Regions from separate parts of the Streptomyces flavusporus genome, predicted to be linked through region 3. Evidence: riboswitches for the same ligand, from Rfam matches in the RefSeq annotation. Region 3 holds a riboswitch; each other region holds the start of a gene.
The links. A riboswitch is a leader RNA that binds a small molecule or an ion and turns the genes downstream of it on or off. The one in region 3 is predicted to bind cyclic di-AMP.
Positions count from the first base shown of each region.

Region 1 (7,429 bases), 2.6 Mb from region 3:
GGTGTCACCGCTGTGGAATATCCGGTGCTCGTCCCCCGCCACGACCCAGGAGGCCCACAGCGTGTGCTGCGTGCTGCGCAGGCCACGGCCGCAGAAGTGTCGGGCGGGGGTGGCGGTCAGGGTGAGCCCGCCGACCCGCGTCGTCTCGTGCCACTCCAGTTCGCGCAGCCGCTCGGCGGACACGCCCCAGTGCTCGAGGTGTGCGCCGACGCCGAGCGGGACGGCGAACAGGGTGTCCGTGCCGGCCAGCGCCTTGATCGTGGGCATGTCCAGGTGGTCGTAGTGGTCGTGCGAGATGACGACGACGTCGACCGGCCCGAGCGCCGCCAGCGGGACCGGCACCGGGTGCAGGCGCTTGGGCCCGGCGAAGGCGAACGGTGAGCAGCGCTCGCCCCAGACGAGGTCGAAGAGCACCCGCTGTCCGTCGATCTCCGCGAGGACGCTGGAGTGGCCCATCCAGGTCAGCCGCAGCCCGGTGGCCGGCGGCTTGGCGAGGTCGGCGAGCGTGGTGGCGTGCACCGGCACCGCACCCTTCGGGGAGCGGCGCGTGCGATCTTCCTTGTCGAAGTACTTCTTCGCGAAGTCCAGTGGCGACCCCGACGGCCGGGTCCGGGAGGGGCCGCCGGGATTCTGGAAGACCCCGTCCTTGAAGTAGGGAGATCTGCGGATGCGCGCCATGCGCTCACCGCTCGGATCCGCGCCGAAGGCCTCGGGCTGCAGTGCGCGGAGCCCGGAGCTCAGGGAACGGGAACCGGCCACGGTACCTCCAGGTGGAGTCGGTAAGGCCTCCCATTATGGTCCGCCCCTCCGACACTCCCGCACCGACCAGGCCCCATACTGAATCAGGAGTCAGTAATCACTGGCCGATCCGCCCCAAGGAGTCCGCATATGACCGCCCCCCTGCTGTCGCTCACCTGGACCGACCACGTCACCGGCCGCCAGGGCTTTCTGGTCATCGACCGGCTGGTGCGCGGCGTCGCCAGCGGCGGGCTGCGGATGCGCGCGGGCTGTACGTTGGACGAGGTCACCGGGCTCGCGCGCGGCATGACCATGAAGGAGGCGCTGCACTACAACCCTGAGGGCCGCTACGCCCCGCTCGGCGGCGCCAAGGGCGGTATCGACTGCGACCCGCGGGACCCGGAGGCGTACGGAATCCTGGTGCGGTACCTGCGGGCCATGCGGCCGTACGTCGAGAGCTGCTGGACCACGGGCGAGGACCTCGGTCTCACCCAGGACCTCGTGGACCGGGCCGTCACCGAGGCGGGGCTCGTCTCGTCGATCCAGGCCGTGTATCCGCTGCTCGACGACGAGGCCACCGCCAGGCAGAGGCTCGCCGACGCGTTCGCGGTCGAGGTGGACGGCATCGGGCTCGACGAGCTGGTCGGCGGCTGCGGGGTCGCCGAGTCGCTGCTCACGGCCCTCGACCGGGCCGGAGTGCCGTATGCCGGGACGCGGGTCGCCGTACAGGGGCTGGGCACCATGGGTGGAGCCACCGCACGGTTCCTCGCGCGCGCGGGTCTGACGATCGTGGCAGTCGCCGACCTCAAGGGCACCATCGCCAACCCCGACGGGCTCGACGTCGACGCGCTGCTCGCCGCGCGGGACGCGTACGGCGTGGTGGACCGCGGCGTACTGCGGCCCGGGGACCGTGAACTGGCCGGTGACGCCTGGCTGTCCGCCGACGCGGAGGTGCTGGTGCCGGCTGCGGTCTCCTACGCGATCGACACCACGAACCAGGACCGGATCACCGCCCGCTGGATCGTCGAGGCGGCCAACATGCCCGTACTGCCGGAGGCGGAGGAGCTGCTGACCGCGCGCGGAGTCACGGTCCTGCCGGACGTGGTGGTCAACTCCGGGACGAACGCCTGGTGGTGGTGGACCCTCTTCGGCGACATCGGCGCCGACGCGGACGAGGCGTTCACGTACACGCGCCGCTCGATGCGCGCTCTCGTCGACCTCGTCCTGTCCCGCGCGGAGACCGGCGGCACGACACCACGGACCGCCGCGCACGCCGTCGCGGCGGCCCGGCTCCCGGTGCTCGCGGAACGCTACGGCTGGTACCGGTGACGGCCGCACGCGCGCGCGTGCGCACCGATGTGCGACAGGGCCTAGGGTGAACGCGTGGCGAGAGTGCGGTTGAGCGTGCAGGAACGGCGCGAGGAGTTGTTGCGCGCCGCCGTGGAGCAGATCGAGGCGCGGGGTGTCGCGGCGGTCCGGATCGCCGACGTGGCCTCCACGCTCGGCGTGAGCAACGCGCTGGTGCTCTATCACTTCTCGACGAAGGAAAAGCTCGTCGCCGCCGCGTTCGCATACGCCGCCGAGGACGACCTGGCCCAGCTGAGCAAGCTGCTCGGTCGGCGCACGACGGCGCTGCGCCGGCTCCGGTCGGCCGTGCGCTGGTACGCCCCGACCGGTCAGGCCAAGGGCTGGCGGCTGTGGATAGAGGGCTGGGCCGCTGCCCTGCGCGAGCCGGCCCTGCAGGAGGCCACCCGGGACCTCGACAGGCGCTGGAAGGCGGCGATCGCCGAGGTCATCGCCGAGGGCGTGGCCGCCGGCGAGTTCCGCTGCCCGGACCCCATGGGCGCGGCGCTGCGGCTGACGGCCCTGCTCGACGGCCTCGCCGTCCAGCTGACGTCGTACCCGGGCGCGGTGTCCCGCGGCCGGGCCCAGGAGTGGGTCGACGAGGCGCTCGCCCGCGAGCTCGGACTGGCCGAGGTGCCGTCGTCCGGGCACGCGTGAGCCGTCCGCGAGGACCAGGTTGCGGTTCATGGCGTACGCCCATCCGCGCCGGACGCGGGCCGATCCGACGTAGGCGATCGAAACGACCCGCTCCCCCGGCGTCCGCCACGGATGCACCTCAAGCCACCGACGCGATCCGCATCTTGATGTCGTCCGGCGACAGCGTCCCCTTCGCCGTCACGTGGTCGCCCGACGACTCGCCGCGCAATCGGCGGCCGATCCAGGGCACCAGGTACTCGCGCGCCCAGTGGACGTCGTCCCGCCGGACGTCGAGCGTGCCGCGCGGCGGAAGCGGCGGCCAGGGCTGTTCCGGATCGGCGGGGACGGCGAGGCCGAGGACCTGACCGGCCCGCAGCGCCACGCGCGTGTGCCCCTCGGGCGAGAGGTGCAGCCGGTCGTCGTCCCAGGCCCTGCGGTCCTGAATGGACTTGAGGGACCACAGGTCGAGCACCGGACAGCCGTACCGGTCGGCGATGGCCCGCACATGCCCGTTGTAGGTGGCGATCTTGCCGCGCAGGTGCTTCAGCAGGGGTACGCCCCGGGTGTCGAAGCCGGTCGTCACCATCACCGTGCCCGCGACGGCCGTCAGCGCGGCGATCGCCCGCTCGAAGCGCTCGGCGACGTCGTCCGGGTCGGTGCCGGGCCGGAGGATGTCGTTGCCTCCGGCGCAGAACGAGACCAGGTCCGGCGCGAGTTCGACGGCCCGCGGAAGCTGGTCCGCCACGATCTGGTCGAGCAGTTTTCCGCGCACGGCGAGGTTCGTGTACTGGAAGTCACCCTCGGCTCGGCGGTCCGCGAGCAGTACGGCGAAGCGGTCGGCCCAGCCGACGAACGCCCCGCCGGGGCCGGGGTCGCCTACGCCCTCGGTGAAGCTGTCCCCCACCGCCACGTACGACCCGATCACTGATCTGCTGTCATTCTTCGAATCGTCTGCCACGTCGGGACATGATTCCGCGTCGAATGTGACCTACGCGACCGTAGGAAGGGGTTGACGGTCGGTGAGATAAGCCACTGCCAAAGGATTGGTCAATTGCGGAATAACCCCTGCGTCCGCACACACCGAAGGCCGGACCCGGGGATCGGGGTCCGGCCTTCGGTGTGTGCGAGGCGCGTGCGTCAGCCGACGGAGACTCCGTGCGAGCGGAGGTACGCGACCGGGTCCACGTCCGAGCCGTAGTCCGGAGTGGTGCGAATCTCGAAGTGCAGGTGCGGGCCGGTCGAGTTGCCGGTCGAACCCGAGAAGCCGATCTGCTGGCCCGCGGTCACGGTCTGGCCGCTGGAGACGGACAACGAGGACAAGTGGGCGTACTGGGCGTAGTAGCCGTCGGCCAGCTTGATGACGACCTGGTTGCCGTACGCACCGGCCCAGCCCGCGGAGACGACCGTGCCGGCGCCCACGGCCTTGAGCGGGGTGCCCGTCGGGGTGACGAAGTCGACGCCGGTGTGGTAGCCGCTGGACCACATGCTGCCCGCCACCTTGTAGGCGGTGCTGACGGCGGCGCTGTCCACGGGGGCGGAGAAGCCGGTGGAGGTGCCGGCGGCGGTCTGGGCGGCCGTCGACGCGTTCGACGAGGAGGACTCGGCGGACGACGACTGGTCGGACGACTTCGCCGAGGACTCCGTCGAGTTCGACGACTCCGACGACTTCGACGACTTCGACGCCTCGGAGGACTCAGACGACTCCGACGAAGAGGAGGAAGGAGACGAAGGGGACGACGGCTTGTCCGTGCTCGCCGCGGCCTTCTTGCCGATCGTGAGCTTCAGGCCGGGGTGGATCAGCGACGGGTTGTCGCCGACGACCTCACGGTTGTCCTGGTAGAGCTTCTGCCAGCCACCGCTGACGTTCTGCTCCTCGGCGATCTTCGCAAGGTAGTCGCCGACCTTCACCGAATAGGTCTTCACACCGGCGTTCTTCGCGGCGGACTTCTTTTCGGCGGCCTTCTTCTGAGTGGCGGCCTTCTCTGCGGCGACCGACTGAACGGCGCTTTCCGGAGCGGACTGCGCAGTGGCGGCATGGGCGCCGGTGGCCCCCATCAGCGGGAGGGCGAGTGCGGCGCCACCGGTTCCGGCAATGGCGATGGAACGGGTGAAACGCTGGATCTTCGGACGGCGGTGCTTACCCTTCGCGGGCATGGCGAATTCCTCTCCGGCGCCTGCGAGGTGAGCTGTCGGGTGCGGGCTGGAGATGCCCGGCCGCGCCGAAACGCGGCTGTACCCCTAGCCGTTCCGGAGACCGGAACAGGCATTTGTACCTGTGGGTCCCCCGCTCCTGCCGTACACGGGTGAGTTTGCGCGGGCACCGGGCGGCGGCAGGATTAGGCGTCCGCCCGGATCGGTGTGGAACGTAAGCGACCGAGACGCAACGGGACAAGCAAGAGGTTCCGCGCGAACGCCTACTTCTTGATCAGTTCACCGAATTCACGGTCACCCTCCGTGAATTCCGGAAACGTCACATTCCGCAAATGCCCTTGAAAAGCGCTTGAATTACGTGGACATGACGGGCGACTCACGGTCACGGATATGACGCTGCTCACGTGACGTCGCTCCAGGTTCCTTTATTCCCGACCGAGTTGGAATGAAGAGGTCAATTCGGACAGAAGAGTCAGATGCGGCGCAGTCGGAGAACCGTCGCATCGAGGTCACCCCGCAGTCCGGTGCGCAGTCCGTGGTGCAGCAGCACGGCACCCCGGTGCACTTCGCCCGTTTCGCGGCATTCGTACGACGCGGTGGGGTCGAGACCGCGCAGCCGCAGCGCCGGGACGGGTTCCCCGTAGCTCTGCGCCTGAAGCCATGCGAGTACGACGGCCTCGTCGCCACGTACGTACTGGACGGCGCTCAGCCCACCCCGTGGCGGCCGCAGCCGGTGGAGGTCCCCGCGCTGCACGAGTGGCCGGATCTCCTTGTAGAGCGCCACCCAGTCCCGGGCCTCCGCGAGTTCCTCGTCGGCCCACCGGGTGAGGTCGCCCCCGACGCCGAGCACCCCGGCCATGGCACTGACGAAGCGGAAGCGCAGCGAGCTGATCCGGCCGTTGAGCTGGGTGTTGGGACTGTCGGTGACCCAGGCGGCCATCATGCGCGCGGGGTGGATCTGACTGAAGCCGTCCTGGATGGCGAGCCGATCGAGCGGATCGGTGTTGTCGGAGGCCCACACCTGGTCGGTACGGCTCATCACACCGAGGTCGATGCGACCGCCGCCACCCGAGCAGGACTCGAAGGCGACACCGGGGTGGGCCGCCCGCAGCCGGTCCAACAGGGCGTACACGGCGCGCACATGGTCGACCCACAGTCGCTGCGGATATGGCTCACCGGGCCAGCCGGCATCGGTGAAGCAACGGTTGAAGTCCCACTTGACGTAGTCGATCGGGGCGCTGGACAGGAGCCCGTGCAGCTGCTCCCAGAGGTAGTCCTGCACATTCTCCCGCGCGAGGTTCAATACGAGCTGATTGCGAAGTTCTGTCCGCTTTCTCCCGGGTTGGAACTGCACCCAGTCCGGGTGGGCGCGGTACAGCTCGCTGTCGGGATTGACCATCTCGGGCTCGACCCAGATCCCGAACTGCATCCCGAGGGCGTGCACGTCGTCGGCGAGCGGCTTGAGTCCGGTCGGGAAGCGGTCGGGGTTGGGTGTCCAGTCGCCGAGCCCGGCGCGGTCGCTGGTGCGGGTCCCGAACCAGCCGTCGTCGACCACGAACAGCTCGACGCCGATCGCCGCGGCCCGCCGGGCGAGCGCCCGCTGCTGCTCCTCGCTGATGTCGAACTCGGTGGCCTCCCAGGAGTTGAACAGCACCGGCCGGTCCCGCTCGGCGTCCGGAATGACGTACGCCCGCTGGTAGGCGTGCCAGGCGCGGCTGGCACCGCCGAAGCCGCCGTCGCTCCAGAGGCCGGCGAAGACAGGGGTGGTGAAGGACTCCCCCGCCGCCAGCCGCAGCAGGCCGGAGTCGTCGTAGCCGGCTCCGCCGGTGATCTGCACGCGCGCGTCCGGCAGTTGTGCGACGGCGATCCGCCACGAGCCCGACCAGGCGAGGGCGCAGCCGTAGACCTCGCCGCGCTCCTCGGTCGCGTCGGTGTCCAGCGCCACCCACGGCAGATGCTGGTGGCCGGTGTGTCCGCGGCGGCTGCCGATCACCTTCTCACCGTAGGTGAGGGGGAAGCGCACGAGCCGGGACTCCGCGGCCCAGCGGCCGTGCAGCTGGGACAGCCGCCATGCGTCGCGGTCCGGCAGGGTCCAGGTCGCGGAGTCGGCACGCAGCAGCTCGGCCTCGGGCCCGTCGTTGTGCAGGGTCACCCAACGCTCCACGACGTCGTCACGCATCCGGTAGTGCAGGGTGATCGCCAGTCCGGCGTCGCGAAAGCGCAGCCGCAGCTCCTGGTCCACGGTCTCGTGGGCCTCGAAACGCCACTCGGTGCCGCGCCGCTCGTCGGTGCGCACGGACAGGGCGGGCCGCACGAAGCGAGGACCGCCCTCGACGGGATACTCCTCGCGCCCGTCGAGCGGCGACTCGAAGGGCCAGTAGTCCGGCAGTGGGCGCACGGCGAGGGCCTCGGCGTCGGCGAGCGCGATCCGCGGGCCCCAGTGCAGATGCAGCAGCTCGTCGTCGTCGGTGAGGTGGACGGCATAGCTGCTCGTGGGCCCCGACAGCAGCCACGTACGCCCGTTCTCGGCGATCTCCAACATCAAGCCCCCACAGATTCC
Region 1 covers NZ_CP176503.1:1,302,700-1,310,128, forward strand. The annotation lists gene ACKTSN_RS06530 (MBL fold metallo-hydrolase) at 1-759, opposite strand, end outside; gene ACKTSN_RS06535 (glutamate dehydrogenase) at 889-2,067, shown strand; gene ACKTSN_RS06540 (TetR family transcriptional regulator C-terminal domain-containing protein) at 2,122-2,739, shown strand; gene ACKTSN_RS06545 (SGNH/GDSL hydrolase family protein) at 2,858-3,643, opposite strand; gene ACKTSN_RS06550 (M23 family metallopeptidase) at 3,856-4,872, opposite strand; cyclic di-AMP (ydaO/yuaA leader) riboswitch at 4,875-5,034, opposite strand; gene ACKTSN_RS06555 (alpha-galactosidase) at 5,342-7,411, opposite strand.
Region 1: another riboswitch for cyclic di-AMP. It lies ahead of ACKTSN_RS06550 (M23 family metallopeptidase); the one in region 3 lies ahead of ACKTSN_RS18580 (C40 family peptidase).

Region 2 (7,429 bases), 1.9 Mb from region 3:
GGTTCCGCTACGAGGCCGCCCAGTGCCTCGAACAGCTCGGCGAACCGGCGGCGGCGCTGGCCGCGTACCGGGCACTGCTGCCGTACTACGAGAACCAGTACGTCTCCGGCGACCCCGAGCTCTCCCACGACGTCCGCCGCCGCATCGGCCACCTCCTCCTCGCCGTCGGCGACCGGGCCGCCGCGCACGACACGCTGGTGCGGCTCCTGCACGACGTGGAACGGCTGAACGGTCCCGGGCACCCGCTGGCGGTGGAGGTACGCCGGACCTTGCAGTGGCTGGGCCAGGTGCGGGGCTAGTGCCGCGGCAGGCAACGTTCGCCCCGTCGCGACGCCCGGCACGCCCTCTCGCCGCACCGGCCGAAAGCCCAAGTACGTCCAGTACGAGGACTTCCGGCCGGCACGCCGAGAGCACGCACCGGACGCCGCTCCTTGACGGGCAAACGTTGCCTGCCGCGGCACTAGCAACTGGCCCTGTCCCAGGCTCCGGCTCGTGCGTGCGGGCGCGGCGGTGCCCGAAGTCCTGGTGAATCGTTGGTCGAATGGGTTGGCCAGAGCCTGCCCACTGCCTACCATCGATCATCGCAAGACTTTGTGCACCGTCGCACAATCTCCTCGGGAGGTTTCCTTGCACCGCCGTCGTCGCACCGCGCTCCTCCTGTCCGCCGCGATCGCCGCGGCCCCCCTCCTCACCGCCTGCGGAAACGATGCGCACCCCGGTGCGGCGGCCGTCGTCGGTGGTCAGCGGATCACCGTGTCCCAGCTCGAGAGCAGGGTGAACGAGGTACGCGCGGCGCAGCGGGCGGCGGTGAACGACGAGGCGCAGTACGCGCAGGCCATCGCCGACACCGGCACCCTGTCCCGCGACACCCTGCACAACATGGTCCTGGACCGGGTGCTGCACCGTGCAGCCCAGGACGCCGGCGTCACCGTCAGCCGCAAGGAGGTCCAGGAGATGCGGGCCGGCCTGGAGGAGCAGGTCGGTGGTCCCAAGGCGCTTCGGACGGCCTGGCTGCAGCAGTACAGCATTGCGCCGGAGCGGCTGGACGAGAACCTCCGCCTCCAGCTCGAGGCCCAGAAGCTCGCCGCGAAGCTCGGCACCGACACCAGCCAGCCGGCCTTCTGGAACGCCCTGTCCAAGGCTTCCGAGAAGCTGAACGTCGACCTCAACCCGCGCTACGGCACCTGGGACGTCGAGCGGAGCAGCCGCGTCGACCAGCAGGCGCCGTGGGTACGGGACGTCACGACGGCGCAGGCGCAGCAGCCGGCGTGACGGTACGGCGGCCTCCCTGTGGACAACTCGGGGACTTGTCGGCGGCGTGGGTTACGTTCGGATCGTGAACGCAACCAGCTTCGAAGGCGCCCCGGACACGAGCCCCGACCTCACCCCCGGCCGGATCGTCCTGCTCACCACCAGTCACCGTGTCGCGCCCGGCCTGCTCTCCTGGCCCGCGTGGCAGGCGCTGCGCACCGCCGACCGGGTGCTCTGCGCGGACGCGGCACACCCCCAGCTGCCGTATCTGCGCGAGGCGGGGATACCCGTGGCCGAGGAGTCCCCGACCGCCGAGGAACTGGTCGACGTGTGCGCCGACGGGCACACCGTGGTGGTCGTCGCCACGGGCGAGGGCGAGCCCGCGCTGACCGACGGCCTGGCCCGCCTCGCCGGCACCGGACGCGTCCGGATGCCGGAGCTGGAGCTGCTCCCCGCCTCCTACGACCTGCCGGGCGCCCGCCTCCTCGACCTCGTGCAGGTCATGGACCGCATCCGTGCCGAATGCCCGTGGTCGTCCCGGCAGACCCACCAGGGCCTGGCGAAGTACGGCATCGAGGAGGCGTACGAACTCGTCGAGGCGATCGAGGACGGCGACCGCGACGAGCTGCGCGAGGAACTCGGTGACGTCCTCCTCCAGGTCGTCTTCCACGCCCGGATAGCCGAGGAGAACCCGGACGCGCCCTTCTCGATCGACGACGTGGCGGCCGGCATCGTCGCCAAGCTCATCCACCGCCATCCGCATGTCTTCGGGGACGAGACGGCCTCGACGCCCGAGGAGGTCAAGGAGCACTGGCTGCGCACGAAGGCGCAGGAGAAGCGGCGTACGTCGGTGACGGAGGGCATCCCCCTGCACCAGCCGGGCCTGGCCCTCGCGGCGAAGCTGGCGTCCCGGGTGCGTACGGCGGGTCTGGAGGTGCCGCTGCCGAAGACCGAGGGCGTCGGGTACGAGCTGCTGGCGCTGGCGATACGGGCCGAGGCGGAGGGCGTCGACCCGGAAGCGGCGCTACGGGCGGCGGCGCGGGCCTACCGGGATGCGATCAGGGAGACCGAGAGCCGGGGACAGCGGACGGATTCCGACACAGCCGGGACCGGCGACCGACGTCACCCACCGACCGGCGACTGACGTCACTCGCCGACCGATGTCACCCGCCCGTCCGCCTCCGGATACCGTCAACGGGTGACCAGCCAGCCCCACCGCCCGAGCCCCCACCAGGACGCCCCCGAGCTCTTCACGTGGGAGTTCGCCACCAACCCCTACCCGGCCTACGCCTGGCTCCGCGAGCACGCCCCCGTCCACCGGACACGGCTCCCCAGCGGTGTGGAGGCCTGGCTGGTCACCCGTTACGCCGACGCCAAGCAGGCTCTCGCCGACCAGCGGCTCAGCAAGAACCCCGCCCACCACGACGAGCCCACGCACGCCAAGGGCAAAACGGGTATCCCCGGTGAGCGCAAGGCGGAGCTGATGACGCATCTGCTCAACATCGACCCGCCGGACCACACCCGCCTCCGCCGGCTCGTCTCCAAGGCCTTCACGCCCCGCCGCGTCGCCGAGTTCGCGCCCCGTGTGCAGGAGCTCACCGACGACCTCCTCGACCGGTTCGCCCGCAACGGCTCCGCCGACCTCATCCACGAGTTCGCCTTCCCGCTCCCCATCTACGCCATCTGCGACCTGCTCGGCGTCCCCCGCGAGGACCAGGACGACTTCCGGGACTGGGCGGGCATGATGATCCGGCACGGGGGAGGGCCGCGGGGCGGGGTCGCGCGGTCGGTGAAGAAGATGCGCGGCTACCTTGCCGACCTCATCCACCGCAAGCGTGAGTCGCTCTCCGCCGAACCGGCCCCGGGCGAGGACCTCATCTCCGGTCTCATCCGCGCCTCCGACCATGGCGAGCACCTCACCGAGAACGAGGCCGCGGCGATGGCGTTCATCCTGCTGTTCGCCGGGTTCGAGACAACCGTCAACCTGATCGGCAACGGCACCTACGCCCTGCTCACCCACCCCGAACAGCGCAACCGCCTCCACCGGGCCCTCGCCACCGGCGACCGCAGCCTCCTGGAAACCGGGGTCGAGGAACTCCTGCGCTACGACGGCCCGGTGGAGCTGGCCACCTGGCGGTTCGCCACGCAGCCGCTCACCATCGGCGGGCAGGACATCGCGCCCGGCGACCCCGTGCTCGTCGTACTCGCCGCCGCTGACCGGGATCCGCAGCGGTTCGCCGATCCGGACACCCTCGACCTCGCCCGCCGTGACAACCAGCACCTCGGCTACGGGCACGGCATCCACTACTGCCTCGGCGCGCCGCTCGCCCGCCTGGAGGGGCAGACCGCCCTCGCGACCCTCCTCACCCGCCTCCCGGACCTCCGACTGGCCGTGGACCCCGGCGAGTTGCGATGGCGCGGCGGCCTCATCATGCGCGGACTGCGCACGCTGCCTGTGGAGTTCACTCCCATCTCGTAAACCGGCCCCCCGGCCCCGGATTCGACTGGAACCCTCCACTCCGGCACCGAAAACGTGACACGACCTCAACTCTGTGATCTTCACGTGATCTGTGCGGCATTAACTTGTGACAAGTGATCGACTGCCGATACGTTCACCCAGCAGCGCGACGTCGAACACCACCCGCCGCGCCGGTCACTGCTGTCTCGCGAAAGGTCCCCGCATGCTCTCCGGGAACGGTCGTCACCGTCGCCCCCGTCAGGCTCCGGCTCTCGTTGTCGCGGCCGGCGTGACCGGGTCCGCCATCGCCATCCCACTCCTCGGCGCCACCGGCGCGAGCGCGGCCAGCGGCACGACGTGGGACCGGGTGGCGGAGTGTGAGAGCGGCGGCTCCTGGAGCGCCAACGCGGGCGACGGGTACTACGGAGGACTGCAGTTGTCCCAGGAGAACTGGGAGCGGTACGGCGGCCTCACGTACGCGGCCAGAGCCGACCAGGCCAGCCGTTCGCAGCAGATAGCCGTCGCCGAGCGGCTCCTCGCGGACCAGGGCGTGGGCGCATGGGGCACCTGCGGGCTCACCGCCGGTCTCGACGCCGACAAGGATTCGGCCGACGTGGACACGGGTGTGGCCGGTGACACCTCGTCGGACACTTCCGAGAGCCTGCGCAACTCGCTCGGCTTGTCCAACTCGTCCGGTTCCTCCAGCTCACCCGATTCATCTGATTCGGCAGAGTCTTCGCCTGAATCCACCGAGCCGTCCCCTTCATCTGGCTCGTCATCGAATGCGGCGGACGGTTCCGCGAGCCCGACGCCCGCCGGCTCCACCTCGGACAACTCGCAGGGATCCGACAGCTCGCCCACAGTCACCCCAAAGGCAACGGACTCGGACAACTCGGGGCAGAGTGAAGGCGATTCCGGTCTGATCGACACCGGTACGGGCAAGCATCGCGGCGACAGCGCCGACGAGGATGCCGCCGGCGCTCGTACGACCGAGTCCTCGGGTCGCCACGCCTCGCGCGACAGCGCCTTCGCGCGCGATGTCGCCGACGGGTCGTACACCGTGCGCGAGGGGGACAGTCTCTGGGGTATCGCCGACTCCCATGGCGTCCAAGGGGGATGGTCCGTGCTGTATGCGGACAACAAGGAGATCGTCGGCGCCGACCCCAACCACATCATCCCCGGTCAGACGCTGGATGTCGGGGGCGAACCGGGCGAAAAGTAGCGGGAGTTCACGTCATACTTCGCGCCTAATGTCCTGTTTGGTGAAAGTGTGGGATGAGTCTCAGAGGCCCTGATTCTCTTTGAAATTCCGCCAATCGCGTGTCTACGGTCATGACCGCTCGCCAACGCGAGCCCCGGCTGCCGCAACGCCGAATCCTGCCAGCGGCCGTTCGGGAACAGTCGTCGCGTCAAGCGCCGTAGGCAGGAGCGGGGGACCCAAGGTAAGCGCCGCACCGGACAGTTGAGCCGGTACGGCTTGGGGTGAAGTCACGCCTCTCCACAGGGGCGTGGCCGGGCAACTCAACCGGCCCGAACCCGACAGCTCACCTCGCAGGCGTCGGTGAGGGGATCCATCCATGCTGTTTTCCAGCAAGGGCAAGCACCGTCGTCCGTCCAAGGCTGCTCGCGTCATAGCCGTCGTCGGCGTCACCGGCGCCGCCGCCGTCGCGGCCCCGCTGATGGCGGCCGGCAGCGCCTCCGCCGCCACCACCTCCGAGTGGGACGCCGTCGCCCAGTGCGAGTCGGGCGGCAACTGGTCCATCAACACCGGCAACGGCTACTACGGCGGTCTGCAGTTCTCCGCCTCCACCTGGGCCGCGTACGGCGGCACGCAGTACGCCGCCACGGCCGACCAGGCCACCAAGGAGCAGCAGATCCAGATCGCCGAGAAGGTGCTCGCGGGTCAGGGCAAGGGTGCCTGGCCGCACTGCGGCACGGGCCTGTCGAACGCCACGTACACCGGCGGTGGCGCGAGCGACTCCTCCTCGGAGGGCTCCTCGCAGAGCGGCACCGAGACCACCACCCGCTCGACCGAGCAGCAGCCGGCCTCCCGTTCGCAGGAGCGCCCGGCGCAGAAGACCGTCACCACCCCGACCGGTGAGAAGGTCGAGAAGGGTGACGGCGAGTACAAGGTCGTCACCGGCGACACCCTCAGCACCATCGCCGCGGAGCACGACGTCAAGGGCGGCTGGGAGAAGCTGTTCCAGCTGAACAAGGGCATCGTCGAGGACGCCGACCTCATCTACCCGGGTCAGCAGCTGCACCTGAAGTGATCCGGATCCACCCGGGTCGGCAGCTTCGCCTGACCTGAAGTGATCCGGGCTTCGCAGACCCCCGTGAGGGTCCCCCGTCCCCACAGGCCCCCGCCCCGGTGCGTGTTCCCCCGTACGCGCCGGGGCGGGGCTTTTGTGTCACCGCTCGTGCCTCGTTCTTCGCTCGGGGCCCTCGTTCTTCGCTCGGGCCCTCATTCTTGAGGAACCGTCTTTGTTCCGTTCGGAAACAATTTACGATCGGTTTCGTCCACGGGGTGGGCGACCGGCTGGCCGATCCCACGGAGCCGGTTAGGCTCATCTCGCAGAGCCGCTGCGGTCCTGCTAAACCGCGTCACATCCACGAAGGAGATGCTCGTGCCGTCCATCGACGTCGTCGTAGCCCGGGAAATCCTGGACTCCCGAGGCAACCCCACGGTCGAGGTCGAGGTCGGCCTCGACGACGGCAGCACGGGTCGTGCCGCCGTCCCGTCCGGCGCCTCCACGGGCGCCTTCGAGGCCATCGAGCTCCGCGACGGCGACCCCAACCGCTACCAGGGCAAGGGCGTCGAGAAGGCCGTCCTGGCCGTCATCGAGCAGATCGGCCCTGAGCTGGTCGGCTACGACGCCACCGAGCAGCGTCTGATCGACCAGGCGATGTTCGACCTGGACGCCACCGACAACAAGGGCTCCCTCGGCGCCAACGCCATCCTCGGCGTCTCGCTCGCCGTCGCGCACGCCGCCTCCGAGGCCAGCGACCTGCCGCTCTTCCGCTACCTGGGCGGCCCGAACGCGCACCTGCTGCCGGTGCCGATGATGAACATCCTGAACGGCGGCTCGCACGCCGACTCCAACGTGGACATCCAGGAGTTCATGATCGCCCCGATCGGCGCGGAGTCCTTCTCCGAGGCCCTGCGCTGGGGCACCGAGGTCTACCACACCCTCAAGAAGGTCCTGAAGAGCAAGGGCCTGGCCACCGGCCTCGGCGACGAGGGCGGCTTCGCCCCGAACCTCGGCTCCAACCGCGAGGCCCTCGACCTCATCCTCGAGGCGATCAAGGAGGCCGGCTACACCCCCGGCGAGCAGATCGCCCTCGCGCTCGACGTCGCCGCGTCCGAGTTCTACAAGGACGGCTCCTACCTCTTCGAGGGCAAGGCGCGCTCGGCCGCCGAGATGACCGAGTACTACGCCGAGCTGGTCGACGCCTACCCGCTGGTCTCCATCGAGGACCCGCTGTTCGAGGACGACTGGGAGGGCTGGAAGACCATCACCGCCAAGCTCGGTGACAAGGTCCAGCTCGTCGGCGACGACCTGTTCGTCACCAACCCCGAGCGCCTGGCCAAGGGCATCGAGGAGGGCGCCGCCAACGCCCTGCTGGTCAAGGTCAACCAGATCGGCTCGCTGACCGAGACCCTGGACGCCGTCGAGCTCGCCCAGCGCAACGGCTTCAAGTGCATGATGTCCCACCGCT
Region 2 covers NZ_CP176503.1:5,876,194-5,883,622, forward strand. The annotation lists gene ACKTSN_RS27860 (serine/threonine-protein kinase) at 1-299, shown strand, start outside; gene ACKTSN_RS27865 (SurA N-terminal domain-containing protein) at 628-1,272, shown strand; gene ACKTSN_RS27870 (nucleoside triphosphate pyrophosphohydrolase) at 1,337-2,395, shown strand; gene ACKTSN_RS27875 (cytochrome P450 family protein) at 2,450-3,730, shown strand; gene ACKTSN_RS27880 (transglycosylase family protein) at 3,933-4,931, shown strand; cyclic di-AMP (ydaO/yuaA leader) riboswitch at 5,114-5,282, shown strand; gene ACKTSN_RS27885 (transglycosylase family protein) at 5,287-5,982, shown strand; gene eno (phosphopyruvate hydratase) at 6,337-7,429, shown strand, end outside.
Region 2: another riboswitch for cyclic di-AMP. It lies ahead of ACKTSN_RS27885 (transglycosylase family protein); the one in region 3 lies ahead of ACKTSN_RS18580 (C40 family peptidase).

Region 3 (7,429 bases):
GCATCGACTTCCCGGTCTCGTACGGCTCGGCCGTGATGGCCGCGACCGACGGCACCGTCCGTACGGAGTACAACAGCGCGTACGGCAATATGATGATCGTGACGGCGATGGACGGCACGGAGACCTGGTACTGCCACCTCTCCAGCTACCAGGTCGCGTCCGGTACGACCGTCAAGGCCGGCGACCCGATCGCGCTCTCCGGCAACTCCGGCAACTCGACCGGACCGCATCTGCACTTCGAGGTGCGGCCGGGCGGCGGTTCGGCGGTCGACCCGCTGGCCTGGCTGCGCAGCCACGGGATCGAGCCGACGTAAGCCCCGAAGCTTCCCCTGAGCCCCCGCCGAGTGAGCGGGGGCTCACTTCGTACCGCCCGGAACAGCTACAGCTTCTCCACTGGCGCGTACCGCAGAAGCAGTCGCTTCGGCTTGGTGTCCCCGAAGTCGATCGTCGCCTCCGCGTTCGCGCCGGTGCCCTTCACCGCGACGACGGTCCCGAGCCCGAACTGGTCGTGCGTCACCCGGTCCCCCACCGCGAGGGAGACCACGGGCTTCTCGGCGGTCCGGCGCGTGGCGAACCCGGACGCGCCCGACGCCGACGAGCGCGAGCGGGACGACGACAGCGACGCCGCCACGCCCGAGACCGGGCCCGCCGGAGCCGGGGAACCACCCGTGCGCTTCCAGTCCACATGCGCCGCCGGGATCTCCTCCAGGAAGCGGGAGGGCGGGTTGTACGAGGGCTGCCCCCAGGCGCTCCGCATTGCCGAGCGCGTCAGATACAGCCGCTCACGCGCGCGCGTGATGCCGACGTACGCCAGGCGGCGCTCCTCCTCCAGTTCCTTGGTCTGGCCGAGGGCACGCATGTGCGGGAAGACGCCGTCCTCCAGGCCGGTCAGGAAGACGACCGGGAATTCGAGGCCCTTGGCGGTGTGCAGGGTCATCAGCGTGATGACGCCGTCGCCCTCCTCCTCGTCCGGGATCTGGTCGGAGTCGGCGACCAGCGCGACCTGCTCCAGGAAGTCGGACAGGGTGCCCTGCTCGCCCTCGCTGCGCTCCTGCTCGAACTCCAGGGCCACGGCGGCGAGCTCCTGGAGGTTCTCGATCCGGGTCTCGTCCTGCGGGTCGGTGGAGGCCTGCAGCTCGGCGAGGTAGCCGGTGCGCTCGAGCACTGCCTCCAGAACCGTCGCGGGGCCGGCGCCGGACTCGACGATCGTCCGGAGGTCCTCCATGAGCGTGTTGAACCGCTTGACGGCGTTCGTGGAGCGCGCGGCCATGCCGTACGCCTCGTCGACGCGCTTCAGTGCCTGCGGGAAGCTGATCTTCTCGCGCTGGGAGAGGGCGTCGATCATCGCCTCCGCGCGGTCGCCGATGCCCCGCTTGGGGACGTTGAGAATGCGACGCAGCGGGACCGAGTCCTCCGGGTTGGCGAGCACGCGCAGGTAGGCCAGGACGTCCCGGACCTCCTTGCGCTCGTAGAAGCGCACGCCGCCGACGACCTTGTAGGGCAGGCCGACGCGGATGAAGATCTCTTCGAAGACACGGGACTGAGCGTTCGTCCGGTAGAAGACGGCGACGTCCCCGGCCTTCGCCTCGCCCGCGTCTGTGAGGCGGTCTATCTCGTCGGCGACGAACTGGGCCTCGTCGTGCTCCGTGTCGGCGACATAGCCGGTGATGCGCGCGCCCGCGCCCGCGTTGGTCCAGAGGTTCTTCGGGCGGCGGGACTCGTTGCGCTCGATGACGGCGTTGGCGGCGGAGAGGATCGTCTGGGTGGAGCGGTAGTTCTGCTCCAGCAGGATCGTCGTCGCGTCCGGGTAGTCCTCCTCGAACTGGAGGATGTTGCGGATGGTCGCCCCGCGGAAGGCGTAGATCGACTGGTCGGCGTCACCCACCACGCACAGCTCGGCGGGTGGCAGGTCGCCCTCGCCGGGTGGTACGTGCTCGCCGGTGCCGACGAGTTCGCGTACGAGGGCGTACTGGGCGTGGTTGGTGTCCTGGTACTCGTCGACCAGTACATGGCGGAAGCGGCGGCGGTAGTGCTCGGCGACATCCGGGAAGGCGCGGAGCAGATTGACCGTCGTCATGATCAGGTCGTCGAAGTCGAGGGCGTTCGCCTCGCGCAGTCGCGACTGGTACAGGGCGTAGGCCTGGGCGAGGGTCTTCTCGAAGCCGTCGGTGGCCTGGGCGGCGAAGTCCTCCTCGTCGATCAGCTCGTTCTTGAGGTTGCTGATCTTGGCGCTGAAGGACTTGGGCGGGTAGCGCTTGGGGTCGAGGTCCAGGTCGCGGCAGACCAGGGCCATGAGGCGCTTGCTGTCGGCGGCGTCATAGATCGAGAACGACGACGTGAAGCCGAGCTTCTTGCTCTCCCGGCGCAGGATGCGCACGCACGCGCTGTGGAAGGTCATGACCCACATCGCGTTCGCGCGCGGGCCGACGAGTTGCTCGACGCGCTCCTTCATCTCGCCGGCGGCCTTGTTGGTGAAGGTGATCGCGAGGATCTGGCCCGGGTGCACGCCCCGCTCGGCGAGGAGGTGGGCGATGCGATGGGTGAGCACGCGGGTCTTGCCGGAGCCGGCGCCGGCCACGATGAGCAGGGGGGAGCCGGAGTGGACGACGGCGGCGCGCTGGTTGTCGTTCAGCCCCTCCAGGAGCGCTGCCGTGTCCACGGCCGGACGCGCGGCGCCGTCACGGTAGTACGCGTCCCGGTCCGGGGGCACGTCGAACTTCCCGCCGAACAGATCGTCCGGGATCGACTCCGGAACGTGATCGTCCTCGGGCGGCGGCGGGTGCTCCTCGTGGGCCCGCGGGGCCTGGAGGTCCGCCAGGAAGCTGTCGTCAAAGAGGCTGCTCATCGCTCTCCGAGTCTAGGGCGCCCCACTGACAACCCGCGGCCGCCCCGAGAACATCCCCGGCCGGAATACCGTCGATCTTGGCGGTGAGGCCGGAATCACATCGGCTGCAGCGGCCGACAACCTTCCATCCCTACCCACCCCACATCGGCTTACTCTCCGAGCCCACCCCACTACCACCCGCGACCACTGACTGGAGGTCACGAAAATGTATCGGGCATATCACCCACCAACCTTCACACACACCACACGAGTTGGCTACCGTGCCGGGCAGGCCGTACGACCCCCACCGGCGAACGTCGCCGGGCCGCACGGCCTCCGCCGAGTCCGGTGCGCCCCCGTGGCTGCCGGAGCCGGGGACCCAACCGACTCTGGGGTGAATCGGTCCAACTCCCTTCCCGGGAGGGGACCGTAGGGCAACCCTTCCGAACCACCCGCCCGAACCCGACAGCTAACCCGGTAGGCGGCCCATGGAAGGAGTCGCCTCCCTTGGCGTCGCACCGCAAGTCGCGTCCCACGGGCGCGCGCGTCGCAGGCATACGGACCCCCGCGCTTGCCACGGCTGCCCTCACGTCTGTGGCCCTGCTCTCCCAGACGGCCAATGCCACCCCCTCGGCCGACGACAAGCCGAGCCTCGAAGAAGTCGAGAAGAAGGTCGACGACCTCTACCGCCAGGCGGAGTCGGCGACCGAGAAGTACAACGCAGCCAAAGAGAAGACCGCGAAACAGCGCAAGCAGGTCGACACCCTCCTCGACGACGTCGCCCAGCGCACCCAGAAGCTCAACGAGGCACGCGAGGAGCTGGGCTCGTACGCGGCGGCGCAGTACCGGACCGGCGCCTCCGCCCCCGACACCGCGACCTTCCTGCTCGCGGACTCGCCGCAGGACTACTTCGACCAGACCCAGCTGATGGGCAGGCTGACCAGCCGTCAGAAGGACGCGGTCGACGACTACTTCACCCAGCAGTCCGCGACGATGGAGAAGCGCCAGGAGGCCACCGAGAGCCTCGAGACGCTCACGGAGTCGCAGAGCGATCTGAAGACGGCCAAGGCCACCGTCCAGAAGAAGCTCGCCGACGCGCGCGAACTGCTGTCGCAACTGACCGCCGAGGAGAAGGCGCGGCTGGCGGCGATCGAGAAGAAGAAGCAGGAGGAGGCCGAGCGCAAGGCCGCGGAGCTCGCCAGGCAGCAGGCAGAGGAGGAGCGGCAGCGCCAGGAGGCCGCCGCGCAGCAGGAGGAGACCGGAAGCGGCTCCTCCACGGATACGGGCACAGGGACCGAGACGGGCTCCGGCACCTCCGCCCCCGACTCCTCGTACGCCACCAAGGCCGAGAAGGCGCTCGCCTTCTCCCGCGCGCAGATCGGCAAGCCGTACGTCTGGGGCGCGACCGGCCCCGACTCCTACGACTGCTCCGGCCTCACCCAGGGCGCGTGGAAGGCCGCCGGCGTCTCCCTCCCGCGCACCACCTACGACCAGGTGAACGCGGGCACCACGGTCTCCCTCGCGGCCGCCCAGCCCGGCGACCTGGTCTTCTTCTACGACGACGTCACCCACGTCGGCATCTACATCGGCAACGGCATGATGATCCACGCCCCGAAGCCCGGCGCGTACGTGCGCGAGGAGTCGATCTACTACGACGGGGAGTCGTCCATCCACAGCGTGGTACGACCGGCCTGAGGGGCGGAGGCAAGGGGCGGGCCGGATGGCACGCCCCGGGGAGGCTTCCGTGGGCACGCGCGCGTGGCGGGTTTACGCAGGCACGCGCGCGTGGGGGGTGCTGTCGGGCAGGCGCGTACGAGAGGCGCCTGCAGGCTCGCGCGCCCGCCGAAACGGCGCACGCTCGGTGTGAGCCCGTTGCCGCGCGCCCGCGTGGTTTTCCACGTGCCTGCGCGCGTGGCCCGCTCGCGCGGCGCGCGGGGCTCCTTAGCATCGGCGCATGCCCGGCTCCTCCCCCCTCCGCGCCTGGTGGGCGCAGCATCCGCCGGCGGCCGGGGCCGCCGTCATGGCGACCGGCATCGTCTCGGTCGCCCTGCACCTGACGGGCTACGAGGTCCTGTCCCGGATCCTCCTCGTGGCGGCCTGCGCGGCATGGCTGGCCCTGGCGGCGGACTTCGTCACACGGCTGCTGCGGCAGCGGGAGCGCTGGATGACGGAGGCGGGAACGCCTGCGGTGCTCACCGCCGTCGCCGCGACCGCCGTGCTGGGGACCCGTTTCTCCGCGCTGGACCGGCAGCCCCTGGCCGCGGCGCTGCTGGCGCTGGCGACGCTGCTGTGGCCGGTGCTGTTCGTGCCCGTCGTGCGGCACCGGCAGCGGCGGCGTATGCCAGGGGCGGTGTTCCTCGGGACGGTGGCGACACAGGGGCTCGCCGTGCTCGGCGCGACCCTCGCGAAGGCCGAGTCGGCGGCGTGGCTCGCACATGCGGCGCTCGTACTCTTCTGGCTGGGCCTCGTGCTGTACGGCCTCGCCCTGGCCCGCTTCGATCTGCGGCAGGTGATCGAGGGACCGGGGGACCAGTGGGTCGCGGGCGGTGCGGCAGCGATCTCGGCGCTCGCCGGGGCCAAGCTCATCGCCGCCGACGGACCGGGCCTGTACCTCTGGAACGACGACAACAGCGGCGTCCTGCGGACCGTGACCGTCGCCCTGCTGACCCTCGGCCTGGGCTGGTACGCCGTACTGCTCGTCGGCGAGGTGGTCCGGCCGCGTCTGCGCTACGACGTGCGCCGCTGGTCCACGGTCTTTTCGATGGGTATGACGGCAGTGGCGGCCCTGGCCGTCGCCGCCGCTGTCGACGTCTCATGGCTCGAGTGGCCCGGGGAGGTGCTGCTGTGGATCACGATGGCGGCATGGCTCGCGGTTGCGGTCGGGGCGGTCGCGGCCGCCCGGGAGGCCGTACGCCCCGCGGCGCCCGGGCACCCCGGACCGTGAGCCGCGGGCCTCGGCCGGGGCTCAGGTCCAGAGCACCGCGATGAAGACGTTCGCCGTGGTCAGCAGGCCCACCAGGCCGAACAGACCCTTGTCCACCTTCTCCTCGTCCCGCTTCACGTAGACGAGACCGAGGATCACGATCAGCAGGGCCAGCTTCACACCGATCTTGATGTTGTTGACGGACTGGTCGTCGGCCTGGTTGAGACCGACCAGGAGCACACCGGTGACCAGCATGATCAGCGCACCGTGCAGCATCCCCGGGCCGAATCGGGCGGTGCCCTCGCCCATCGCCTTCATCTGGGTGAAGAAACCGCCGAGCAGGGCGGCGATGCCGATGATGTGCAGGCCGACGAAGAGGTTGATGAGTACGTCCATGGAGCCGGAGCCTAATCAGGGCCCGGGCACCACCCGGCACCGGCCCGCCGACCCGGCGCCCGGCGGTCTGGGGCGCGGGACGCGGGACGCGGATGCATATATGCGCGCCATAGCACCTCCGCATGCACGCATGCCCCGTAAACCGCACATCGGTCATTGCGCTGCGTGAAGGCGACGGCCATGAACCGGGATCACGGTCACATACGGTCGCCCCGCGGTCCCCTCATGTCAGTTCCGCACAACGCGTTACCGGTCCGACACACCCAGGTCTAGCGTCCTGCACCAGGTGACCGGCTCCCCACCGCCGTCCGGGCCAGGGGCGGCAGCCGGACACCTCCGCCGAGAAGGTCCGGCGGCGGCCCCGCTCCCCCTGCACGGGCCGCCGCCGGACACGGAGACCGCATCGGAGCGTCCCACGGTCCGCCCGGTGGCCGTACGGACCAGCGGTCGTCCGGGGCGTCCAAGTCGTCCAGGTCGTCCGAGTCGTACGAAAGGACGTGCAGTCCAGTGGCAGCGCACCGAAAGCCCCGACAGCGCTCGGCGGGCGGCACCAGGGCCCGTACGGCGGCGACGATCGCTATTGCGGGAGCGGCGAGCGCGACCGGCGTCGACGGCATCGGGCACGCCGAGCCGCAGCTGGCGCCGGGGCAGGTCAAGGCCAAGGTGGACAAGCTGTACCAGGAGGCCGAGGTCGCCACCGAGAAGTACAACGGGGCGAAGGAGAAGGCCGAGGCGGCGGAGCAACGACTGGAGTCGCTGCAGGACGAGGCCGCCCGCAAGGAGGAGCGGCTCAACTCGGCGCGGGATGCGCTCGGTTCGTTCGCCGCGGCGCAGTACCGGAGCGGTGGCCTCGACCCTGCGCTGCAACTCGCGCTCTCCGAGGACCCCGACCGGTACCTCGAAGGCGCCACGTTCGCCGAACGCGCGGGCCACCGGCAGTCCACCGCCGTGGCGCGGGTACGCAGACAGTTGCGCGAGATCGAGCAGTTGCGCGGCGCCGCACGTGTCGAGCTGACCTCGCTGCAGTCGCGGCAGGCCGAGCTGAAACGCCACAAGAAGACCATCACCGGGAAGCTGGACGCGGCTCGGCGGCTGCTGTCCCGGCTGACGGCCGAGGAGCGGGCGCGACTCGCGGAGGGCGACGGCACGGACCGCGCCTCGCGGGCCTCGACGGCCGGACGCGACAGCCTCCAGGCCGCCGGTTCCGCCATCGCCGCGGCGCCCAACTCCCGTGCCGCGGCCGCCGTCTCGTACGCCTACCAGAAGCTCGGCAGCCCCTACGTCTG
Region 3 covers NZ_CP176503.1:3,942,134-3,949,562, forward strand. The annotation lists gene ACKTSN_RS18570 (M23 family metallopeptidase) at 1-314, shown strand, start outside; gene pcrA (DNA helicase PcrA) at 380-2,845, opposite strand; cyclic di-AMP (ydaO/yuaA leader) riboswitch at 3,152-3,323, shown strand; gene ACKTSN_RS18580 (C40 family peptidase) at 3,332-4,519, shown strand; gene ACKTSN_RS18585 (tellurite resistance/C4-dicarboxylate transporter family protein) at 4,779-5,768, shown strand; gene ACKTSN_RS18590 (hypothetical protein) at 5,790-6,143, opposite strand; gene ACKTSN_RS18595 (C40 family peptidase) at 6,651-7,429, shown strand, end outside.

Region 4 (7,429 bases), 1.3 Mb from region 3:
GCCCATGGGTCACACGGCCACAGCCCAGGCAGGCTCCGGCGGCCTGACAGCGACCGAGCACCGCCTGGCCAATGGCCTGCGCGTGGTGCTCTCCGAGGACCACCTGACCCCGGTCGCGGCGGTGTGCCTCTGGTACGACGTCGGCTCGCGCCACGAGGTCAAGGGACGTACCGGTCTGGCTCACCTTTTCGAGCACCTGATGTTCCAGGGCTCCGCGCAGGTGAAGGGCAACGGGCACTTCGAGCTGGTGCAGGGCGCCGGCGGCTCGCTGAACGGCACCACCAGCTTCGAGCGCACCAACTACTTCGAGACCATGCCCACCCACCAGCTGGAGCTCGCCCTCTGGCTGGAGGCCGACCGGATGGGCTCGCTGCTCGCGGCTCTCGACGACGAGTCCATGGAGAACCAGCGGGACGTCGTCAAGAACGAGCGCCGTCAGCGCTACGACAACGTTCCCTACGGGACCGCTTTCGAGAAGCTGACCGCCCTCGCCTACCCGGAGGGCCACCCGTACCACCACACGCCCATCGGCTCGATGGCCGACCTGGACGCCGCGACCCTGGAAGACGCGCGCGCGTTCTTCCGCACGTACTACGCGCCCAACAACGCGGTGCTGTCCGTCGTCGGTGACATCGACCCGGAGCAGACGCTCGCCTGGATCGAGAAGTACTTCGGCTCCATCCCCTCCCACGACGGCAAGCCGGCCCCGCGCGACGGCGCGCTGCCCGAGATCATCGGCGAGCAGCTGCGCGAGATCGTCGAGGAGGAGGTCCCGGCGCGCGCCCTGATGGCCGCCTACCGGCTCCCGCACGACGGCACGCGCGCGTGCGACGCGGCCGACCTGGCCCTCACCGTCCTCGGCGGCGGCGAGTCGTCCCGCCTCTACAACCGGCTCGTACGGCGTGACCGTACGGCCGTGGCGGCCGGGTTCGGCCTGCTGCGGCTGGCCGGAGCGCCCTCCCTGGGGTGGCTGGACGTGAAGACCTCCGGTGACGTCGAGGTGCCGGTCATCGAGGCCGCCATCGACGAGGAGCTCGCCCGGTTCGCCGAGGAGGGCCCCACGGCCGAGGAAATGGAGCGCGCCCAGGCCCAGTTGGAGCGCGAGTGGCTGGACCGGCTCGGCACGGTCGCCGGCCGCGCCGACGAACTGTGCCGGTACGCCGTGCTGTTCGGCGACCCGCAGCTCGCCCTGACCGCCGTCCAGCGCGTGCTGGACGTCACGGCCGAAGAGGTCCAGGAGGTCGCCAAGGCCCGCCTGCGCCCCGACAACCGCGCGGTGCTCGTCTACGAGCCGACCGCCGCCGAAGCTGCCGAACCCACCGACGACCACAACGAGGAGGCGGCCCAGTGACCGAGCTCGCCACGATGGAGTTCCACCCCCAGCCCCGGGCGGGCGAGGCCAGGCCGTGGGCCTTCCCGGCGCCCACGCGCGGGACGCTCGACAACGGTCTGACGGTCCTGCGCTGCCACCGCCCCGGTCAGCAGGTCGTCGCCGTCGAGGTGCTCCTGGGCGCGCCCCTGGACGCCGAGCCGACCGGCCTCGACGGCGTCGCCACGATCATGGCGCGGGCCTTCTCCGAGGGCACCGACAAGCACTCCGCCGAGGAGTTCGCCGCCGAGCTGGAGCGCTGCGGCGCCACCCTCGACTCGCACGCCGACCACCCCGGCGTCCGTCTGAGCCTGGAGGTCCCCGCCTCCCGCCTGGCCAAGGCCCTCGGCCTGCTCGCCGACGCCCTCAGGGCGCCCGCATTCGCCGACAGCGAGGTCGAGCGGCTCGTGCGCAACCGCCTCGACGAGATCCCGCACGAGCTGGCCAACCCGTCCCGCCGTGCCGCCAAGGAGCTCTCCAAGGAGCTGTTCCCGGCGACCTCGCGCATGTCGCGGCCGCGCCAGGGCACCGAGGAGACGGTCGCCGCCATCGACTCCGCGGCCGTACGTGCCTTCTACGAGAAGCACGTCCGGCCCGCCACGGCCAGCGCAGTCGTCGTCGGCGACCTCACCGGCGTCGACCTCGACGCGCTGCTCGGTGACACCCTGGGCACCTGGACCGGATCCCCGGCCCAGCCGCGCCCCGTGCCGCCGGTGACCGCCGACGACATCGGCCGGGTCGTCATCGTGGACCGCCCCGGCGCCGTGCAGACCCAGCTGCTGATCGGCCGCGTCGGCTCCGACCGGCACGACCGCGTGTGGCCTGCCCAGGTGCTCGGCACGTACTGCCTGGGCGGCACCCTCACCTCCCGCCTGGACCGTGTCCTGCGCGAGGAGAAGGGCTACACCTACGGCGTGCGCGCGTTCGGCCAGGTGCTGCGCTCGGCGCCCGACGGCAGCGGCGCCGCGATGCTCGCCATCAGCGGCTCCGTCGACACGCCGAACACCGGTCCCGCCCTGCAGGACCTCTGGACGGTGCTGCGCACGCTCGCCGAACAGGGTCTGACCGATCCCGAGCGGGACGTCGCCGTACAGAACCTCGTCGGGGTGGCGCCGCTCAAGTACGAGACCGCGGCGGCCGTCGCTAGCACGCTGGCCGACCAGGTCGAGCAGCATCTGCCCGACGACTACCAGGCGACGCTGTACCAGCAGCTCGCCGCGACGGGCACCGTCGAGGCCACCGCGGCGGTCGTCAACGCCTTCCCGGTGGACCGTCTCGTGACCGTCCTCGTCGGCGATGCGGCGCAGATCAAGGAGCCTGTCGCGGCCCTCGGAATCGGCGAAGTCACCGTCGTCACGGCCGAGTAGAAGGCCTGACAGCGGCACGCGCGCGTAGGGGCCCTGGTGACGAAAGAGTCACCAGGGCCCCTTTATGTCCCAATTGAGGGAGAGGTTGCCTGTCTGACCTGTGGCATGCGCTACAAAAGCCGTGTTCCGTTTGGGGATTGAAAGATGCCCCGTTTAGCGTCTTCCGGGCTGTCCGTCAGGCAGTGCGCCGCGCCCGCGGCACCGGACAGTCATCGCCGAGTCCCCGAACGGCGCGAGCCAGGGGAGCCGGGGACCCAACGATGCAGTCCCTGGGGTGAATCGGACGCCCGCGCGCAGCGAGGGGGTCCGTAGGAGACCTTCCTGCTCCGAACCCGTCAGCTAACCCGGTAGGCGAGAAGGAAGGAAAGGACCAGCCACTTCATGGCGTTCACCCGCGCCACCGGGAAGCATCGTCGTCCCAGCCGGATGCAGCGCACGACCGCCCGCGCCGCGGGCGTCGCCGCGCTCACCACCACCGGCGTCGTCGGCACTCTGGCCGCCCCCGCGCTCGCCGCCGAGCCGGCGCTCGAGGAGACCGGCCTGCTGCCGGTCGTCACCATCGGCGACTCGGTCGCCGACCAGATCGATGCCCAGGCGGCCGCCCAGCGACAGGCCGCCGAGGAGGCCGCCGCCGAGAAGGCGGCCGAAGCGGCCGCCGAGAAGCGCGCGGAGGAGCGGGCCAAGGAGGCGCGCGAGGCCAAGGAGCGGGCCGCGCGTGAGGCCGAGCGCAAGCGTCTCAACACCTATGTGCTGCCGATCACCAGCTCCTATGTCTCCACCGGCTACCAGTCCGGCGGCTCCCTGTGGTCCTCCGGCAGCCACACCGGTGTCGACTTCCACGCCGCGAGCGGCACGCCCGTCCACGCGGTCGGCTCCGGCACTGTCGTCGAGGCCGGCTGGGGCGGGGCGTACGGCAATCAAGTCGTGATCAAGATGAACGACGGTACGTACACCCAGTACGGCCACCTGTCGTCCATCGCCGTCTCGGTCGGCCAGACGGTCACCCCGGGACAGCAGATCGCCCTCTCCGGCGCCACCGGCAACGTCACCGGAGCACACCTGCACTTCGAGGCCCGTACGACCGCCGAGTACGGCTCGGACATCGCCCCCCTGGCCTACCTCCGCTCGCACGGTGTGAACGTCTGACGACAGGCGGCTGCGCTGCCCGAAGCCCTGGCTCCCCGAGCCGGGGCTTTCGGCGTTTCAGGGGTCTGTTTGTCCAAAAAATATCCATGGATTCCGGCCCGCCATCGGAAATTCCGGCTCTTTGCAATAGAGTCACTGAACACACGTCAATCGTCGACGTTTCACGGGGATTAAGGCGGAGGTCGGTCATGCGTATTCCGGCGCACTCGGTGTGCACGGCGATCCGGGACGACATCGTCGCGGGTGTCTACGAGCGTGGCGGCCGGCTCACCGAGGAACTCCTCGCGCGCCGCTACGGCGTCTCGCGCGTCCCCGTCCGGGAGGCCCTGCGCACCCTGGAGGCGGAGGGCTTCGTGGTGACCCGGCGGCACGCGGGCGCGTGCGTCGCGGAGCCCACCGAGCAGGAGGCCTCCGACCTGCTGGAGATGCGCATGCTGCTGGAGCCGCTCGGCGCCGCCCGGGCCGCCCAGCGGCGCACCGAGGCCCACCTGAAGGTCCTGCGCGGTCTCGTCCGGCTGGGCCAGGAGCGGGCGAAGAGGGGCAACAGCGAGGATCTGCGCTCGTTGGGCGGCTGGTTCCACGAGACGCTCGCCCAGGCCTCCGGAAGCCCCGCGCTGATCGCGATGCTGACCCAGCTGCGGCACAAGATCGCCTGGATGTACGCCGTGGAGGCGCCGGCCAGCCCCGTGGAGTCCTGGACGGAGCACGGCGCGATCGTGGACGCCGTGGCGCGCGGCGACGGCGAGCGCGCGCGGGCCATCACGGCCCTGCACACCGAACGCGCGACCGCCGCGCACCGGCTCCGGTTCGCCGGCGGCCAGGATCGCACCGACCGTGTGAGGACTTCGCAACACCCCGTAAACATGTCCAGCCTTCGGCATTAACATATGCGCCGTATACAAAGAGGAGATATTCGGTGGCGGTGCATTTCCGCTGCCCTTTTCTGGCGCGCCGGGAATTCACGCCCGCGCGTCAGAGGCATGCCCATGTGGAATGCGTCGCACCCGCCGTGGAAAACGCGTGAGGCCGCTGCGGGAAATGACGAAGCCGCGCCGCCCGGGAAGGGTGACGCGGCTTCACTGACCGCCGTGCGGGCGGTCAGACGGTCTCGGGCAGCTCCTCGAGGCCCTCGGAGACCAGCTTGGCCAGGCGGTCGAGGGCCGCGTCGGCGCCGTCGGCGTCGGAGGCCAGGACGATCTCCTCGCCGCCCTCGGCGCCCAGGCTGAGAACGGCCAGCATGGAGGCCGCGTTGACGGGGTTGCCCCCGGCCTTGGCGATCGTCACCGGGACGCCTGCGGCCGTGGCGGCTCGGACGAAGATGGAGGCGGGGCGGGCGTGGAGGCCCTCGGCCCAGCCGACGTTGACGCGGCGCTCAGCCATGTGATGCTGCCCTTCAGGTGTTCAGGGTTGTCTAGACCAGTTTCCCATATCGTGAAGCATGCCCGGAGCGGTCCTTCGTCCCGTCCGGAGGTGGCGTCGGACCGCGGCCTCGGTCCGACTCCCGTCCTTGCACAGACTGCCTCGCGCCGTTGTCGTACGCGAGCCGTACTCTGGGGCGCATGCAGAGCTCGTCGGAGCGGCACGAGTACCCCGCCCACTGGGAAGCCGACGTGGTGCTGCGCGACGGCGGCACCGCGCGCATCCGCCCCATCACCGTTGATGATGCCGAGCGCCTGGTCAGCTTCTACGAGCAGGTCTCGGACGAGTCGAAGTACTACCGCTTCTTCGCGCCCTACCCGCGCCTGTCCGCCAAGGACGTCCACCGCTTCACGCACCACGACTTTGTGGACCGGGTGGGACTCGCGGCCACCATCGGCGGCGAGTTCATCGCCACCGTACGCTATGACCGCATCGGCGCCGACGGCCTGCCCGCCTCCGCGCCCGCTGACGAGGCCGAGGTCGCCTTCCTGGTGCAGGACGCCCACCAGGGCCGCGGTGTCGCCTCCGCCCTCCTCGAACACATCGCCGCCGTCGCCCGTGAGCGCGGCATCCGCCGCTTCGCCGCCGAGGTGCTGCCCGCCAACAGCAAGATGATCAAGGTGTTCACGGACGCCGGATACACCCAGAAGCGCAGCTTCGAGGACGGCGTCGTACGCCTGGAGTTCGACCTCGAACCCACGGACCGTTCGCTCGCCGTGCAGCGCGCGCGTGAGCAGCGCGCCGAGGCACGGTCGGTACGGCGGCTGCTGGCGCCCGGCTCCATCGCCGTCGTCGGCACGGGCCGCACACCCGGCGGCGTGGGCCGCAGCGTCCTCGGCAACATCCGGGAAGCCGGCTTCACCGGCAGTCTGTACGCCGTGAACAGGGCCCTGCCCGAGGGCATCAAGGAACTCGACGGGCTGCCGGCGTACCGCTCGGTGCGCGACATCGACGGGCCCGTCGACCTCGCCGTCGTTGCCGTCCCCGCGGAGTACGTGCCCGAGGTGGTCACCGAGTGCGGCGAGCACGGAGTGCAGGGCCTCGTCGTGATCTCCGCCGGCTACGCCGAGAGCGGCCCCGACGGACGGGATCGCCAGCGTGCGCTCGTGCGGCACGCGCGCGCGTACGGCATGCGGATCATCGGGCCGAACGCCTTCGGGATCATCAACGCCTCCCCGGACGTCCGCCTCAACGCCTCCCTGGCTCCCGAGATGCCGCGCCCCGGACGGATCGGGCTCTTCGCGCAGTCCGGGGCCATCGGCATCGCACTGCTGTCCCGGCTGCACCGGCGCGGCGGAGGGGTCACCGGAGTCACGGGTGTGTCGACGTTCGTCTCGTCCGGCAACCGGGCGGACGTGTCCGGCAACGACGTACTCCAGTACTGGTACGACGATCCGGACACCGACGTCGTCCTGATGTACCTGGAGTCCATCGGCAACCCGCGCAAGTTCACCCGCCTCGCGCGACGGACGGCGGTGGCGAAGCCGCTCGTCGTGGTGCAGGGCGCGCGCCACGGAGGTGCCGCGCCGCAGGGCCACGCCGTACGGGCGACGCGGCTGCCGCACGCCACCGTGTCCGAGCTGCTGCGGCAGGCCGGTGTGATCCGGGTGGACACGATCACCGAGCTGGTCGACGCGGGGCTGCTGCTGGCGCGGCAGCCACTGCCGGCGGGGCCGCGGGTGGCGATCCTGGGGAACTCCGAGTCGCTGGGGCTGCTGACGTACGACGCGTGTCTGTCCGAGGGGTTGCGGCCGCATCCTCCGCTGGACCTCACGACGGGGGCTTCGGCGGGGGACTTCCAGGCGGCGTTGTCGCGGGCGCTGGCGGACGACACGTGCGACTCCGTCGTGGTGACCGCGATACCGGCGATCGGGGAGGCGTCGGTGGGGGATGCGGCGTTGGCGGAGGCGTTGCGGTCGGCGGCGGCTGCGGCTCCGTCCAAGCCGGTGCTGGTGGTGCATGTGGAGCTTGGGGGGCTGGCGGAGGCGTTGTCGGCTGCGGCGAGTACTGCACCACAGGCCTCTTCCACTGGTCCCGGCGTTGATGCAGGGCGGGGGTGGGTCGCGCGGCCCGGCGCTGATGGGGTGCCGCCCGCGCCCACCCGTGCCGCCCCAGGCGGTACGACTGC
Region 4 covers NZ_CP176503.1:2,661,620-2,669,048, reverse strand. The annotation lists gene ACKTSN_RS12755 (M16 family metallopeptidase) at 5-1,351, shown strand; gene ACKTSN_RS12750 (M16 family metallopeptidase) at 1,348-2,736, shown strand; cyclic di-AMP (ydaO/yuaA leader) riboswitch at 2,940-3,104, shown strand; gene ACKTSN_RS12745 (M23 family metallopeptidase) at 3,118-3,882, shown strand; gene ACKTSN_RS12740 (GntR family transcriptional regulator) at 4,071-4,766, shown strand; gene ACKTSN_RS12735 (HPr family phosphocarrier protein) at 4,981-5,262, opposite strand; gene ACKTSN_RS12730 (GNAT family N-acetyltransferase) at 5,442-7,429, shown strand, end outside.
Region 4: another riboswitch for cyclic di-AMP. It lies ahead of ACKTSN_RS12745 (M23 family metallopeptidase); the one in region 3 lies ahead of ACKTSN_RS18580 (C40 family peptidase).